Regions from separate parts of the Streptacidiphilus alkalitolerans genome, predicted to be linked through region 2. Evidence: riboswitches for the same ligand, from Rfam matches in the RefSeq annotation. Region 2 holds a riboswitch; each other region holds the start of a gene.
The links. Region 2 has a riboswitch for S-adenosylmethionine ahead of ACEZDG_RS18400 (putative leader peptide). Riboswitches for the same ligand answer to the same signal wherever they lie in the genome.
Positions count from the first base shown of each region.

Region 1: another riboswitch for S-adenosylmethionine. It lies ahead of thrC (threonine synthase); the one in region 2 lies ahead of ACEZDG_RS18400 (putative leader peptide).
Region 3: another riboswitch for S-adenosylmethionine. It lies ahead of ACEZDG_RS29875 (putative leader peptide); the one in region 2 lies ahead of ACEZDG_RS18400 (putative leader peptide).

Region 1 covers NZ_JBHEZX010000003.1:466,179-471,362, forward strand. The annotation lists gene ACEZDG_RS08895 (cold-shock protein) at 263-463, opposite strand; gene ACEZDG_RS08900 (MoaD/ThiS family protein) at 907-1,182, opposite strand; gene thrC (threonine synthase) at 1,179-2,474, opposite strand; SAM riboswitch class I at 2,468-2,602, opposite strand; gene ACEZDG_RS08910 (glucosyl-3-phosphoglycerate synthase) at 2,771-3,736, shown strand; gene ACEZDG_RS08915 (alpha,alpha-trehalose-phosphate synthase (UDP-forming)) at 3,767-5,184, shown strand, end outside.
Region 2 covers NZ_JBHEZX010000007.1:237,741-242,924, reverse strand. The annotation lists gene ACEZDG_RS18420 (transporter substrate-binding domain-containing protein) at 1-674, opposite strand, end outside; gene ACEZDG_RS18415 (amino acid ABC transporter ATP-binding protein) at 742-1,494, opposite strand; gene ACEZDG_RS18410 (amino acid ABC transporter permease) at 1,512-2,534, opposite strand; gene ACEZDG_RS18405 (putative leader peptide) at 2,658-2,768, opposite strand; SAM riboswitch class IV at 2,820-2,931, opposite strand; SAM riboswitch class IV at 3,119-3,231, shown strand; gene ACEZDG_RS18400 (putative leader peptide) at 3,243-3,341, shown strand; gene ACEZDG_RS18395 (LLM class flavin-dependent oxidoreductase) at 3,482-4,687, shown strand; gene ACEZDG_RS18390 (NtaA/DmoA family FMN-dependent monooxygenase) at 4,703-5,184, shown strand, end outside.
Region 3 covers NZ_JBHEZX010000017.1:9,254-14,437, forward strand. The annotation lists gene ACEZDG_RS29865 (LLM class flavin-dependent oxidoreductase) at 1-1,053, opposite strand, end outside; gene ACEZDG_RS29870 (LLM class flavin-dependent oxidoreductase) at 1,064-2,182, opposite strand; gene ACEZDG_RS29875 (putative leader peptide) at 2,297-2,425, opposite strand; SAM riboswitch class IV at 2,459-2,569, opposite strand; gene ACEZDG_RS29880 (helix-turn-helix domain-containing protein) at 3,328-4,395, shown strand; gene ACEZDG_RS29885 (hypothetical protein) at 4,477-5,184, shown strand, end outside.

The DNA.
Region 1 (5,184 bases), on a different contig from region 2:
CAGGGTGGCTGCGTGTGGACCGCGCTGGCGCCCGCGACGGACGGTCCCGGCCTACGACGGTCACTTCCCGTCGCGTCCGGAGCCTCACCTACCCGGCCCGTTGTCACTCTCTACCTCAGAGTGCTAACGCCAATGATTAGCACTCTCACCCCTTGAGTGCAAGCAGATGCCCTGGAACGGGGACTGGAAACGCCGGTAGGCCGCTACCCCAGGGGGGTATCGGCCTACCGGAAGGTCTGTCAGCGATCGCTCGATGGAGCGGTCACACCACGCGGACCATGTCCGCCTGCGGACCCTTCTGACCCTGCGAGATCTCGAATTCGACCCGCTGGCCCTCCTCGAGCGACCGGTACCCGTCCATCTGGATCGCGCTGTAGTGGACGAACACGTCCGCACCACCGTCGACCGCGATGAAGCCGTACCCCTTCTCCGCGTTGAACCACTTGACGGTGCCCTGAGCCATTCCGTACTCCCCTATTACTGGCCCTTTCACGGACCGCACTCCGCGGACCGGATCGCGCACCGACGCTTTGCGCAACACGCGACCGACGCTGAATGTATCCACTCAGACGCCCTCTGCAACAGGGCGCACGGCGGAGAATTCTCGGGGATATTAAGGGGCACTGCGGTGCTTATGTCAACAAAGCGAGGCAAAGTACTCCGGACATAGCGGACCTGATAGACAAATCGCTTCAGGATTTCTCGGCGGACCCTTGGGGCGCAGCAGCCCCCTGGGCTGCAGGTGATGACAGATACCGAAGGAGAAGAGGTTTGAATACCGCGCCGACCGCGCAGCCTGCATCAACCGGAAGCCACTGTACCCCTACCGGGGGAAAGCGAAAGCCGGGGCACCCGCCCGGTAGGGAAGGGCGCCCCGGCTTTCGTCATGCAGTGAAACTAATTCGTTCAGCCACCGGCGACGGCGGGAATGATCGAGACCGCTCCGCCGTCGGAGATCACCGTCTCAAGACCGTCCGCGAAGCGCACGTCGTCGTCGTTCACATACACATTGACGAAACGCCGCAGCTTGCCGCTGTCGTCGAGGATCCGGCCGCGGATGCCGGTGTGGTTGGCCTCCAGGTCCTCGATGACGGCGGCGAGGGTCGCGCCCTCGGCCTTCACCTCGGCGGCGCCGCCGGTGTAGGTGCGGAGGATCGTCGGGATGCGAACGGAGACGCTCATGCGAGGCCAGCCTCTCGGAAGGAGTCCAGGGTGGGGCGGATGGTGGCGGACAGGCCGGTGGTGGGTTCCACCGCGTCCAGGGTCTTCAGACCGTCTCCGGTGTTCAGGACCACGGTCTCGGCTGCCGGGTCGAGCAGGCCGTTCTTGATCAGCTTCTGCAGTACACCCACGGTAACCCCGCCCGCGGTCTCGGCGAAGATCCCCTCGGTCCGCGCCAGCAGCTTGATCGCGTCCACGACCTGCTCGTCGTTGACGTCCTCGACCGCCCCGCCGGTACGGCGGCAGATGTCCAGCACATAGGGGCCGTCGGCCGGGTTGCCGATCGCCAGCGACTTGGCGATGGTGTTCGGCTTCTGCGGGCGGATCACGTCGCGGCCGGTCTTGAAGGCGACCGAGACCGGCGAGCAGCCCTCGGCCTGGGCCCCGAAGATCTTGTAGGGCTTGTCCTCGACCAGGCCGAGCGCGATCAGCTCCTTCAGCCCCTTGTCGATCTTCGTCAGCTGCGAGCCGGAGGCGATCGGGATCACCAGCTGGTCCGGCAGCCGCCAGCCCAGCTGCTCGCAGATCTCGTACGCCAGGGTCTTCGAGCCCTCGCCGTAGTACGGGCGCAGGTTGACGTTGACGAAGCCCCAGCCCTCGCCGGCCGGGTCGCCGATCAGCTCCGAGCAGAAGCGGTTCACATCGTCGTAGTTGCCCTCGATGCCGACCAGCTCGCCGCCGTACACCGCGGCCATCACGATCTTGCCCTGCTCCAGGTCCTGCGGGATGAACACGCAGGAGCGCAGCCCGGTACGGGCCGCGGCGGCGCCCACCGCGCCGGCCAGGTTGCCGGTGGAGGAGCAGGAGAGGGTGGTGAAGCCGAAGGTGCGGGCGGCCTCGACCGCGATCGCGACGACCCGGTCCTTGAAGGAGTGGGTCGGGTTGCCGGAGTCGTCCTTGACGTACAGGCCGCCGGTGATCCCCAGCTCGCGGGCCAGGTTGTCGGCCTTGACCAGCTTGGTCCAGCCCGGGTTGATGTTCGGCCGGGTCGCCACGTCGGCCGGGACCGGCAGCAGCGGGGCGTAGCGCCAGATGTTCGCCGGGCCCGCCTCGATCTGCGCCCGCAGCGCCTCGGGGTCGCCGCTGGGCAGCTCGTAGGCCACCTCGAGGGGCCCGAAGCACTCGGTACAGGCGAAGTCGGGGGCGAGCGGGGTCCGCGCACCGCACTCCCTGCAGGACAGGGCGACGGCGGGACCGAAAGACTCGGGTGTGACAGTTGCAGCAGCCATGATGGCGAGGCCCTCTCTCCTCATCTTCCCCGCGGCGCGTTTCGCCGCAGGACGGAATTGGCACCTTCCCCACCAGGGCCTTGACGGCTGTAGCTGGCAGGAGGGTTGCCGGGACTTCAACGGGCCGTTCCCTCAGTCCCTCTGGATGAGCTCTATGGCGGACCGTTCGCTCCTGGTCCGCATTTGTGATGATGGCAGTGCGTCCGCCGTGCGGCGGGCGTCTGTCATCCCCAAGACTGTAACCGAAGCGACGTCGGCGATCACTGGGCGTCCGCGAGACGAGACGCGCATCACGGCTCGTGCCACACCAGAGGAGTCCTGTGCTTGACGAGGTCGCGGACTGGCTGCGCCACCGCTCCTGGGCGGCCGACGACCGCTCGCTGCCCGAACTGCTCGCCGCCAAGGAGGCGACCGGAAGCACCGTCAGCGTCGTGCTGCCCGCACTGGATGAGGAGGCCACGGTCGGCGGAATCGTCTCCGCCATCCGCCGCGACCTGATGGACGCCGTGCCGCTGGTGGACGAACTGGTCGTGGTCGACTCCGGCTCCAGCGACCGCACCGGGCAGGCCGCCGCCGCGGCCGGGGCCCGGGTGGTGCACCGCGACTCGATACTCCCCGAGCTGCCCGCGCTGCCCGGCAAGGGCGAGGTGCTGTGGCGCTCGCTCCTCGCGACCAGCGGCGACATCGTCTGCTTCATCGACGCCGACCTGCGCGAGTTCGACTCCGCCTTCGTCTCCGGCATCGTCGGGCCGCTGCTCACCGAACCCGAGGTGGCCTTCGTCAAGGCCATGTACGACCGGCCGCTGGAGACCGGCGACACGGTGATCCCGGCCGGCGGCGGCCGGGTCACCGAGCTGGTCGCCCGCCCGCTGCTGAACCTCTACTGGCCGCTGCTGGCCGGCTTCGTCCAGCCGCTCGGCGGCGAGTACGCGGCGCGGCGCTCACTGCTGGAACGGCTGCCCTTCGCCACCGGCTACGGCGTCGAGCTCGGCCTGCTGGTGGACGCGCTGGAACTGGCCGGCCTCGACGCCCTGGCCCAGGTGGACGTCGGCGTCCGGCACCACCGGCACCAGGACGCGCAGGCGCTCGGCCGGATGGCCGCCGCCATCCAGCTCACCGCGCTCGACCGGCTGGCCCGCAGCAACCGGATCAAGGCCGCGGACGACCTGGCCCGGCCCAGACTCACCCAGTTCACCCGCACCGCGGCGGGATTCACCCCCAGCACCGCCGACATCGCGGCCACCGACCGGCCACCCGTCGTCACGCTCACCGCGAACGACGTTTGACCCGGTCACGAGCAGGCAAGGCTGAGCATCATGGTCACAGCTAGTCCGGCATCGATTCTGCTCGCCTCCAACCGGGGCCCGATCTCGTTCACGGTCGAGGACGACGGCACCCTGACGCCACGCCGGGGCGGCGGCGGGCTGGTGTCGGGGCTCAGCGCCATCGGCGACGAGGTCGACTCGGTCTGGGTCTGCGCCGCGCTGTCGGAGGGCGACCGCGCCGCGACCCGGCAGGGCCTCGACGACCCGTCCGTGCGCATGCTGGACATCGACCCGGGCACCTTCGCCCGCGCCTACAACGGCATCGCCAACTCCACCCTCTGGTTCGTGCACCACCTCATCTACAACACGCCGACCACCCCGGTCTTCGGCAGCTCCTTCCGCCGCGAGTGGGCCTCCTACGAGGCGTACAACACGGCCTTCGCCGAGGCGCTGGCGGAGAACGCCGCGCCCGGCGCGACCGTGCTGGTCCAGGACTACCACCTGTCACTGACACCCCGGCTGCTCCGCGAACTGCGCCCCGACCTGCGGATCGGGCACTTCTCGCACACCCCCTGGGCCCCGCCGGACTACTACCGGCTGCTGCCCGACGACGTGGGCCGGGACGTCCTGGCCGGGATCCTCGGCGCGGACCGCGCCGGGTTCCTCACCCGGCGCTGGGCCGGGGCCTTCGCCGACTGCTGCGAGGCCGTGCTCGGCGCCGAGGTCGACCGGGACGCGCTGACCATCACCTACAAGGGCCGGACCACCCGGCTCGGCGTGCACCCGCTGGGCGCCGACGGCGACTTCCTGCGCGAGCGGTCGCACCGTCCGGACGTGGACTCCCGGCTGGCCACCCTGCGCGAGGCCGTCGGCGACCGGAAGACCGTGGTCCGGGTGGACCGGACCGAGCTGTCCAAGAACATCGTCCGCGGCCTGCACGCCTACCGGCACCTGCTGCGGACCCGGCCGGAATGGCTGGACCGGGTCGTCCACATCGCCTTCGCCTACCCCTCGCGGCACGACCTGCCGGAGTACCGCGAGTACACCGCCTCGGTGCTGCGGGTGGCCCAGGAGATCAACGACGAGTACGGCACCCCCACCTGGCAGCCGGTGATCCTGCACGTGGACGACGACTTCGCGCGGTCGCTGGCCGCGTACCGGCTCGCCGACGTCGCCCTGGTCAACCCGATCAGGGACGGGATGAACCTGGTCGCCAAGGAGGTCCCGGTGGTCACCGACCGGGGCTGCGCCCTGGTGCTGTCCCGCGAGGCCGGCGCCTACGAGGAACTGGGCGCCGACTCCGTGGTGGTCAACCCGTACGACATCATCGCCACCGCCGAGGCCCTGCACACCGCCCTGACCATGCCGGAGGACGAGCGCGCCGCGCGCTGCCTGCGGCTGGCCGAGGCGAGCACCGCGCTGCCCCCGTCGGCCTGGTTCCTGGAGCAGTACCAGGCTCTGACGGAGGA
Region 2 (5,184 bases):
CCGGCGCCGTCGGTCAGGATCTGCTGGAAGGTGGAGCCCGGGCTGGTCGCCACGTTGTAGCCGCACAGGCCGGTGAGGTCGGTCACGCTGTCGGCCTTGACGTCCTTGGAGCCGAGGAAGGACTGGCCGTCGTTGAGGTAGGTGGCGAAGTCGACCACCTTCTCCCGGGCGGCGGTGGCGCCGAAGTTGTCCTGGCCCACGTCGTACTTGCCGTTCTGCACACCGGGGATGACGGTGGGGAAGGTGCCGTACTGCACGTCCCAGCTGACCCCCAGCACCTTGGCGACGGCGTCGCGCAGGTCGATGTCGAGGCCGACCGTCTTGCCGCTCGCGTCCTGGCCGCCGTGCGGCAGGTTGGAGCTGCCGACCACCTGGCTGGTGCCGAGGATCAGCGAGCCGCGGCTCCGTACCGCCGCGGGCAGCTCGGCCTTCAGCGCCGGGTCGGCCTGGATCGAGGACACCACGTCCTCGGTCGGCAGCGCCGTGGACGCCGCCTGGGCCGGGGCACTCGACGTCGAGGCGCCGGTCGGGCCGCCGCCGGCGGCGGGGGTGACAGCCGTGCCGGAGCTGGATCCGCAGGCGGTGAGCAGAGCCAGAGCGGCGGTGGCGGCAAGCGCGGCTGCAGCCGTACGCGAGCGGTGGCCGTGGCGGGCGGGGCGTCCGTCGGTCGTCACGGAAGTTCCTTTCGGGGAGGGTGAAACGGCATGGGGGTGGTAAGGAGAGGGGTGAGTTGACGAGGTGTCAGAGGACGGCTGAGAGAAAGGCCCTGGCTCGTTCGTGGCTCGGGTTGGCCAGCACCTCGGCCGGGGGTCCCGACTCGATGATCCGGCCGCCGTCGAGGAAGACCATGGTGTCGGCGACCTCGCGGGCGAAGCCGATCTCATGGGTGACCACGATCATCGTCATCCCGCTGAGGGCGAGGTCCTTCATCACCGCGAGCACCTCGCCGACCAGTTCGGGGTCGAGCGCGCTGGTGGGCTCGTCGAACAGCAGCAGGTCCGGTTCCATCGCCAGCGCGCGGGCGATGGCCACCCGCTGCTGCTGGCCGCCGGACAGCTGCCGGGGGTAGGCGCCCTCCCGGCCGGCCAGGCCGACCCGCTCCAGCAGCTCCCTGGCCCGGGCCGCGGCCTGCTTCCTGGACGCGCCGCGGACCGCGACCGGGGCCTCGGTGATGTTCTCCAGCACGGTCAGGTGCGGGAACAGGTTGAACTGCTGGAACACCATCCCGACCCTGGCCCGCTGCCGGGTGATCGTCCGGTGCCCCAACTCGTGCAGCTTGCCGCCCTGGTGGCGGTAGCCGATGATCTCGCCGCCCACCTCGACGAAGCCGGCGTCCGGCTTCTCCAGGTGGTTGATGCTGCGCAGCAGGGTCGACTTGCCCGAGCCCGAGGGGCCGAGCAGCACGGTCACCTCGCCCTCGCCCACGTCCAGGTCCACCCCGTCCAGCACCAAGTGGGCGCCGAAGCTCTTGCGCAGGCCACGGATCCGGACCAGCGGCTGCCCGGTGCCGGTCATGAGAGCACCGCCGCACCGCGTCCGGTCCGCCCCAGCAGCGGGATGTTGCCGCGCAGCACCCGCCAGAAGCCTTCTCCGCCACGGCGGTTGCTGCCCCTGGCGTAGTGGCGCTCGACGAAGTACTGCCCGATCGAGAGCAGCGTGGTGAGGATGACGTACCAGAGCGTCGCCACCAGCAGCAGCGGGATGATCAGGAAGTTCTGGTTGTAGATCAGCTGGGACGAGTAGAGCAGGTCCTGCACCGCGATGACGCTGACGATCGAGGTCGCCTTGAGCATCCCGATCAGCAGGTTGCCGGAGGCCGGGACGATGGCCGGCATCGCCTGCGGCAGCACGATCCTGCGGAAGATCCGCGCGTTGCCGAGGCCCAGCGCCTGGGCCGCCTCGGTCTGGCCGTGCTCGACCGAGAGGATGCCGCCGCGGACGATCTCGGAGGAGAAGGCGGCCACGTCCAGGGTCAGCCCGATGAAGGCGGCCAGGATCCCGCTGAACAGGTGCGCGGTCCGCACCGTCGCGAGCTCCGGGCCGAACGGGATGCCCAGCGACAACTGCGGGTAGAGCGACGCCAGTTCATACCAGAACAGCAGCTGCACCAGGATCGGGACCGAGCGGATCAGCCAGACGAAGCCGAAGCTCAGCGTGCGCAGCACCGGGTTCCTGGACAGCCGCATCGCGGCCACCCCGATGCCCAGCACATAGCCGGTGGCCATCACCGCCGCGGTGAGCCAGAGCGTCAGCTCCAGGCCGCGCAGGATCGAGCCGCTCAGGAAGAAGCTGCCGACCGTGCCCCACTGGAACCGGCTGTTGGTGAACACCGTGTGCACGAACATGGCGAACAGCACCAGCAGCACCAGCGCCGAGACCCACTGGCCCGGACGGCGCAGCGGCACCAGCTTCGCGGCGAGCAGCTGCTCGTCCGGCACCGCGTGGTGCGCGGGCTGGACGTCCGACTTCGGGGTGTCCGAGGGCGGCGGTTCCGGCGGCGCGGGTATCCGCGCAGGGGTTTCCGAACGGCTCATGGTGTGTGCTTTCCGTCCCGTGGGGGCGCAGCATCACTCCGCGGCCCGGCGGGCGGGACGGGGTGACGGCGAGGGTGAGGGCGTGGTCGAGTCAGATCTCGGCGCGGCAGGGCGCGAGCGCGGTCAACAGACCGGGGCTGTCCTCGGACAAAGGGCGCTGCTCACCCGAAGCAGGTCGACATGGCGCCGCGCGACCCGCGACTGGAAGGACCCCTGCGGGCGCGGCGTGCTCATCGAGCGCTGTACCTGCATGTGGATCACCTCACCGTCTTCCGGCCCCGTGGGGCCTCGCGCTTACAGGAGAACTGTCGTCCTGTCGGGTCGTCACCTGGAGCACCCCACCGCGTCGGAGGGTTGCCGGTCAGCAAGCCAGGGCTTGACGCTGACGCTCGTAACCAGGGCTTACGTTAACCGCTCGGCGGCTTTTAGACAATGCCTATGGATCTGATGGGGATGCGATCCCGGCCTGCGGGAAGACTTCGCGGCCAAGCCGTGTTGTGGTCAAGGGAGTTGGTATTCGCTCGAACGCGAGTCGATCTCCGGGGATTGTGTTCGGCGCCCAACCGGAGCTACCGTGAGCCCCAGGTTACGAGCGTCAGCGACAAGCCCTGGCTTGCTGACCAGCAACCCTCCGACGCGGCGGGGTGCTCCAGGTGACGACCAGGCGGTGCCGGACCCGGCCCCGCAAGCGCGAGATTGAAGGCGGAGGTGACTGCGGTGCGTCGAGCCATCGGCACGTACTCGCGTCGACACATCGATCTTCAGCGCATCGCCAGCGCACTCTGTACGGCCGGTCACTCGGCCTGAGCCGCAGCGCTCTGTCGTAAACGCGCCTACCTCCCTCCCCGCACAGCCGACGCCGCCCCGGGCCAGTCCCGGCGCGGGTTCCGTTCGGCATGCCCTCCGCACCGGTGGAGCCCCCACCCGAGCAGGAAGCGACACCCCCCATGCCTCAACCAGACCCTGCCCTCCACCTCGCCGTCGCCCTGGACGGCGCCGGCTGGCACCCCGCCGCCTGGCGCGAACCGGCCGCCCGGCCGAAGGACCTGCTCACCGCGGCGTACTGGGCCGACCTGGTCGCCGAGGCCGAGCGGGGGCTGCTGGACTTCGTCACCATCGAGGACTCGCTCGGCCTGCAGTCCTCCAGCCACTTCGACGAGGACCGGCGCACCGACCAGGTCCGCGGCCGACTGGACGCGGTGCTGATCGCCGCCCGGATCGCACCGCTGACCAGCAACATCGGGCTGATCCCGACCGCGGTGGCGACCCACACCGAGCCGTTCCACCTCTCCAAGGCGATCGCCACCCTGGACTACGTCAGCACCGGCCGGGCCGGCCTCCGGGTCCAGGTCTCCGGGCGCCCCTTCGAGGCCGAGCTCTTCGGCCGGCGCACGGTGCCGCCGTTCCGGCTGGAGGACTTCGACCAGCCCCAGGTCCAGGCGCTAGTCGCGGACCTGTTCGACGAGGCCGCCGACTACGTCGAGGCGGTCCGCCGGCTCTGGGACAGCTGGGAGGACGACGCGGAGATCCGCGACACCGCCACCGGCCGCTTCGTGGACCGCGACAAGCTGCACTACATCGACTTCGAGGGGGCGAGGTTCAGCGTCAAGGGGCCGTCGATCACCCCGCGCCCGCCGCAGGGACAGCCGGTGGTCGCGGCCCTGGCGCACGCGACCATCCCCTACCGGCTGGTCGCCCGCTCCACCGACGTCGGCTTCGTCACCCCGCGCGGCGCCGAGGACGCCCGGGCCATCCTGGCCGAGATCCGCGCCGAACAGGCCGCCGCCGGCCGGGCCGAGGAGACCGTGCACGTCTTCGGCGACCTGGTGGTGTTCCTGGACGACGACGCCGACGCGGCAGCCGCCCGCAGGGACCGGCTGGACCAGCTGGCCGGCGCCCCGTACAGCAGCGACGCCCAGGTGTTCACCGGGACCGCCGCGCAGCTCGCGGACCAGCTGCAGGAGTGGCAGCAGGCCGGTCTGACCGGGTTCCGGCTGCGTCCCGCCGCCGTCCCGCACGACCTGGAGCAGATCACCCGCCGCCTGGTGCCGGAGCTGCAGCGCCGCGGCGCCTTCCGCACCGGCTACGAGGCCGACACCCTGCGCGGGCTGCTGGGCCTGGCCCGTCCCGCCAACCGCTACGCCGCCGTCTGAGGAGAGGTCCGACCCATGAGCAAGCCACTGAAGCAGATCCACCTCGCGGCGCACTTCCCCGGCGTCAACAACACCACGGTGTGGAGCGACCCCGAGGCCGGAAGCCACATCGAGTTCAGCTCCTTCGCCCACTTCGCCAGGACCGCCGAGCGCGCCAAGTTCGACTTCCTCTTCCTGGCCGAGGGCCTGCGGCTGCGCGAGCAGGGCGGGAAGATCTACGACCTGGACGTGGTCGGCCGCCCCGACACCTTCACCGTGCTGGCCGCGCTGGCCGCCGTCACCGAGCGGATCGGCCTGACCGGCACCATCAACTCCACCTTCAACGAGCCCTACGAGGTGGCCCGGCAGTTCGCCTCGCTGGACCACCTCTCGGACGGGCGGGCCGCCTGGAACGTGGTCACCTCCTGGGACGCCTTCACCGGCGAGAACTTCCGCCGCGGCGGCTTCCTCAAGCAGGAGGACCGCTACTCCCGGGCCCAGCAGTTCCTGCAGACCAC
Region 3 (5,184 bases), on a different contig from region 2:
CAGTTCGCGCCATTTCCGGATCCGCTCCAGCTTGCCGGTGCGGTGGTCGATCGCGATGGTGCCCCGGGAGGGGTCGAGCTCGTCCTCGGTGGGCTCGATGTCGGGCAGCGGACCGTCCGGGTCGTAGCCGGAGAGGTCGGTGCCCCAGTACTGCTCCAGGAAGGCGATCGCGCGGGGCCCGTTGACCTGGTGGTCGCGCACCCAGCGGGCCTTCTCCCGCGCCTCGGCTGCGGTGTCGCCGAGCACCAGGGCCGCACCGGGGAGGATCCGCAGCGAGTCGGCCGTCCGGCCGTACCGGGCCAGCCGGGCCCGCAGGTCGGCGGCGTAGACCACGGCCTTGTCGTACGCGGAGTTGGCGGAGAAGACCACGTCGGCCTGACGGGCCGCCAGTTCCCTTCCGCCGTCCGAGTCCCCGGCCTGGAACAGCACCGGACGGCCCTGCCGGCTGGCCGGCACGGTGGCGGCGGCGCGCAGCCGGACCAGGTCGGTGTCCCGCTCCACCGGTGCCGAGGAGGACCACAGCGCCTTGGCCGCCCGGACGAACTGCTCGGCCCGCTCGTAGCGGCGCTTGTGCTCCAGCCAGCCGCCGTGCCGGAAGTTGGCCCCGGTCCAGGCGTTGTCGGTGGTGACGATGTTCCACCCGGCCCGGCCGTCGGACAGCAGGTCCAGGCTCGCCAGCCGCCGGGCCAGGTCCGCGGGGTAGTTGTAGGTGGTGTTCTGGGTGGCCACCAGGCCTATCCGCTCGGTGGCCGCCGCGAGCGCGGACAGCTGGGTGATCGCGTCGGGGCGTCCGGCCACGTCCAGGTCGTAGACCCGGCCCCGGTTCTCCCGGACCCGCAGGCCCTCGCCGAGGAAGAACGCGTCGAAGAGGCCGCGTTCCAGCAGTCGCACCACCTGGACGAAGGTCTCGATCGCGGTGTGCGGGGCGGCGGAGGGATCGGTCCAGATCAGCTCGGAGCCGACCCCGGTGAAGAAGACCCCGAGGTGCACCTGCGCCTTCGGGTCGTACGGGGCGCCGGTCGGCGTGGACGGGCTTGTCCCGGTCTCGGTCATCGCGCGTACCTCAGACGCTCGTGGTCGCCGTGGCGGCGAACCGGTTGGCAGGACGGGGCAGGCCGAGCGTGCCGCGCAGGGTGTCGCCGGCCCGGGGCGCCCGGTGCAGGCCGGCGGCGGCCAGGGCCGGCAGCACCTCGGCGGTGAGCACCGGCAGGTCGGCGGCGAGCACGGCGGGGTGCAGCCTGACCCCGTCGACCACCTCGACCAGCCGGGTCAGCAGCTCCACCAGGGCGGCGGGCGGGCCGACATGGCGCAACCGGCCGGACTCCGGCCAGGGTCCTGAGCCGGAGCGGTCGAGCTCCGCCAGCCGCTCGGCGGCCGGGACGTCCGTGTCCAGCACCAGTTCCAGTTCGGCGAACACCAGCGGGGCCCCGGCCGCACGGGCCTCGGCGGCCCGCTCGGCGATCCCGGCCAGGTCCGGCCGCCGGACCAGCACCACATCGGCGCGGTCGTCTGCGTCCAGGGCGTCCGGCACCAGCACGACCAACTGGCCCTGCGGCGGGCGCGGGGTGATCAGCGGGCCCTTCACGGTGAACCGGGCGCCCTCGAAGTCGACCGGGTGGACCCGGTCGCGGTCCAGGTAGCGGCCGGTCCTGACCTCCTTGATGACGGCGTCGTCCTCCCAGGAGTCCCAGAGCGCACGGGCGGTGTCGATGACGTCGGCGACCTCCCGGCGCAGTTCGTCCGGGCCGAGCGGCTGCGCGCCGATCGTGGCCAGGTCGTCCTCGCCGTTGGCGGCCCCGACCAGCCAGCCGGCCCGGCCGTTGGCGGCGTGGTCCAGGCTCGCCAGCTGGGTCGCCAGGTGGAACGGTTCGGTGGTGGTGACCTGCAGGGTCGGCGCCAGGCCGATCCGGTCCGTCAGGGTCGAGACGAAGGCGGCCCGGGTGCCCGCCTCCACCCGGCCCGGCGCGTCCGGTCCTGCGCTCGGCGGCAGCGGTGAGTCGTCCAGGGTGAGCAGGTCGAACCCGGCGGCCTCGGCCGCGGCGACCACGGCCCGCAGCGCCCCGGCGGTCAGCGCCGCGCCCGGTGGACGTCCTGAGTGCCGCCGGGCGGCGGGGTGGGCGCCGTCCCCGTCGGCCTCAAGTGCCAGGCGCAGGACGGGGACCCGGGTGCCAGGCTCGCTCATGGGACATACCTCCGGTCGGGATGTTGCTGGACGGGGGCCGCGCGCGGCAGAGGACGGCGTCGACGGACGACCCGGCGTCGGACGGGATGCGCGGGGCGCGAGGGGGGAGCGGTCTCAGCGGACCGGACACGACCCCGGACACAGGGCGCTGCTCACCCGGAGCAGATCGACATGCCGCCGGGCGACCCGCAGTCGGAAGGACCCGTACGGACGCGGCGTGCCGCTGGGGCGCTGCTCACGCATCCGGATCACCTCATACCGATCGGGCCCTGCCGGGCCTCGCGCTTACAGGACGGAGCCGTCCTGTCGGGTCGTCACCTGGAGCACCCCACCGCGGCGGAGGGTTGCCGGTCAGCAAGCCAGGGCTTGACGCTGACGCTCATAACCAGGGCTCACGCTAACCGCTCGGCGGGTTTTAGACAATGCCTATAGATCTGCTGGAGATACCGGCAGCCCGGACGATCAGGGGATCAGGGGATCAGCAGCACCCTTTGGCCTGGTCTCATCACAGAGAGTGGTTCGATCTTGGATGAGTTACGTCGTGACACGTGATTTTCGGAGTTACGTTCCGCCGCGGACGCTTCCAGCGGAACGCCGTGCCCGCCAACGGCTATTCTCACCGCACCAGTTGATGGATAGCCCCGGCTACTGGTTGGTCGCCTCGCCGGAGCTATCCGTACCTCAGGACCAAGGACGGACCATGCCTCCCGATCGATTTGCCGCCTTACGACGTCCACGGACGCCGGGAGGGCAACAGTGACGACCGTAGCATCTGCCGGCTTCCCAGTGTCATCGATCGATCACCCTGTGTTGACAGCACTGTCACGCCCCCATGTCGCGAACACGCGGACATGCTCGCGGCCCCGATCGTACCGGCCGGTATGTTCATCCCGGAAGGGCCCGGCGGCCTCCACCTGTGGACTGGACCACTTTGTGGCATCCACCCCTTCCCAGCTCGCAGACTCCGCCCGCAGCGCGCCCTGCCGTCGCGCCCGATCGGTGCACTCCGCGCGGCCGGGACGGGGCTTGCCTCGTCGGCAGGCCCTTGCCGGGCAGCCGATATTCGTCCGCCTCGGCCGTCGAGACTGGGCCATCTCCGCAACGAAACGGCTGCCGCTTCTGCCGATTCGCTCCGGAGGACGGACGTGACGTCAAAATACAAGGAGTGCGCCCGCTGCAGCGAGGCTTTCGAGGGCAATGCGCGAGGCAGGCGCAGGAAGTTCTGCAGTGCACGCTGCCGGTCGGCGGCGAACCGCCTCAAGGGCAAGGCGGCCACGGGCGCGGCCGTCGAGCTCGCGGCCGCCCCCCGTTCCCCGCATGGTGACAAGAGCCTGCTCCTCGACGTCACCACCAGCCTGTTCCTGCTCACAGTGCAGCTGCAGCAGGAGGCGGAGCGGGAGTTGCACGCAGGCACCCCCGACGCCATCGCGTTCCTGGAGAAGGCCACCCGCCTGAAGCCGGAACTCGACGACGTCATCATGCTGATGGTGCAGCAGGCGCGCGATCAGAAGATGTCGTGGAGCGCCATCGCCGACATCATCGGCATCGGCGCGAACACGGCCCGCGACAAGTACTCCGCCGACCGGGCCCAGCGGATGCTCTCGCGACGCCAGGAACGCCTGGCGCTGCCCGCACCCCGGCCGGCGACCGGCACCGAGCCGGTGCCCCGGGGCGAAACCGGGCCGCCTACGGCGGGGACCGCCACCCAGCTCTCCCGCGCCCTGATCCAACTGCAGCGGGCGGCGGGCGTCTCGGTCAAGGAGGTCGCCGCGCGTGTCGGCGTCTCCCCCTCCTATGTCTCGCGGATCCTGTCGGGATCCCGCCTCCCTCCCTGGCAGACCGCCGAACGGGTCATCCTTGCGTGCGCGGGAGACCCGGGCCGACTGCGACCGCTGTGGACCGAGGTACGCGTCGGACCCCGACCGCTGCCCCCGCATGTCGCCGCGCAGGAACTGCACGCAGCCGTGCGCGAGCTGTACCTCGAGGCCGGCTGCCCCTCCGACGCCGTCATCTGCGCGGCCTTCCCGGACGAGCTGCGCCCGCCGGAGGTCAGCGGCTTCCTACTGGGCGACACCACGCCGCCGTGGCCGGTGGTCGAACGCGTCGTCCGCGCGCTGGGCGGCAGCCCGGAGCGCAGCAAGCACCTGTGGCGAAGCGCCTATCCCGGCCCCGCCCGGCAGACCTCCGTCACCCTCGAGCGCCTCACCCCGTAGGCGGCACGGCCGCAGCCGCTCACCCACCGGGGCCAGCATCCCCGTCCCTCAACCGCTGCTGACTACCTCACAGGAACCGCCATGCCGACGGAAACAATCGCCTGTACGAAATGCGGTAACACGTTCTTCTGGGAAGCCTCCCGCGGAGGCAAGCCCAAGTACTGCCTGCGCCACGGGCGCAGGAAGGTCGTCCTGCGGCCACCCAGGGAAGTGTGGGACGCCCGGGCGACCGGCGCCCATCTGGAGCAGTTGGTGCGGCTCGCACGCCAACTCCAGGTCGAGGCCGGCAGCGACAAGGAGGCCACCGACAAGGACATCAGCTACATGCTGCACGCGGCGATGCTGCTCGATCGGAGCCTGAGCGAGGCGCTGACGCTGATCGTGCGGCACGGGCGCAGCCACGGCGCCAGCTGGGCACAGATCGCTCGGGCCTCGGACATCGGGCCCTGGCTCGCGAAGAAGCGCTGGTCCGCCGACTGCCCCGAACCCGCACGGACCCGGGCGGTGGTGTCGCCGGGGGCCACGAACAACCCCCAGGCCGGTGCGGCGCGCCAGGCCCTGCTGGACGAACTGAACCGATGCTGGGAACGCTCGGGGCTGAGCCTTCAGGACCTCAGCGCGGCGGCGGAGGTGCCCGTGGAGGTCGTCACCGATGCCATGAGCGGCCACGGCAGGGTTCCGACCCAGTCGATCGCCGGCAAGCTCTACGCCGCCTGCGGTGGAGACCCGGACCGCCTGGAGCCGCTCTGGACGGCGATCAAGGACGGTAGTCAGCCGTTCCCCAGCCGC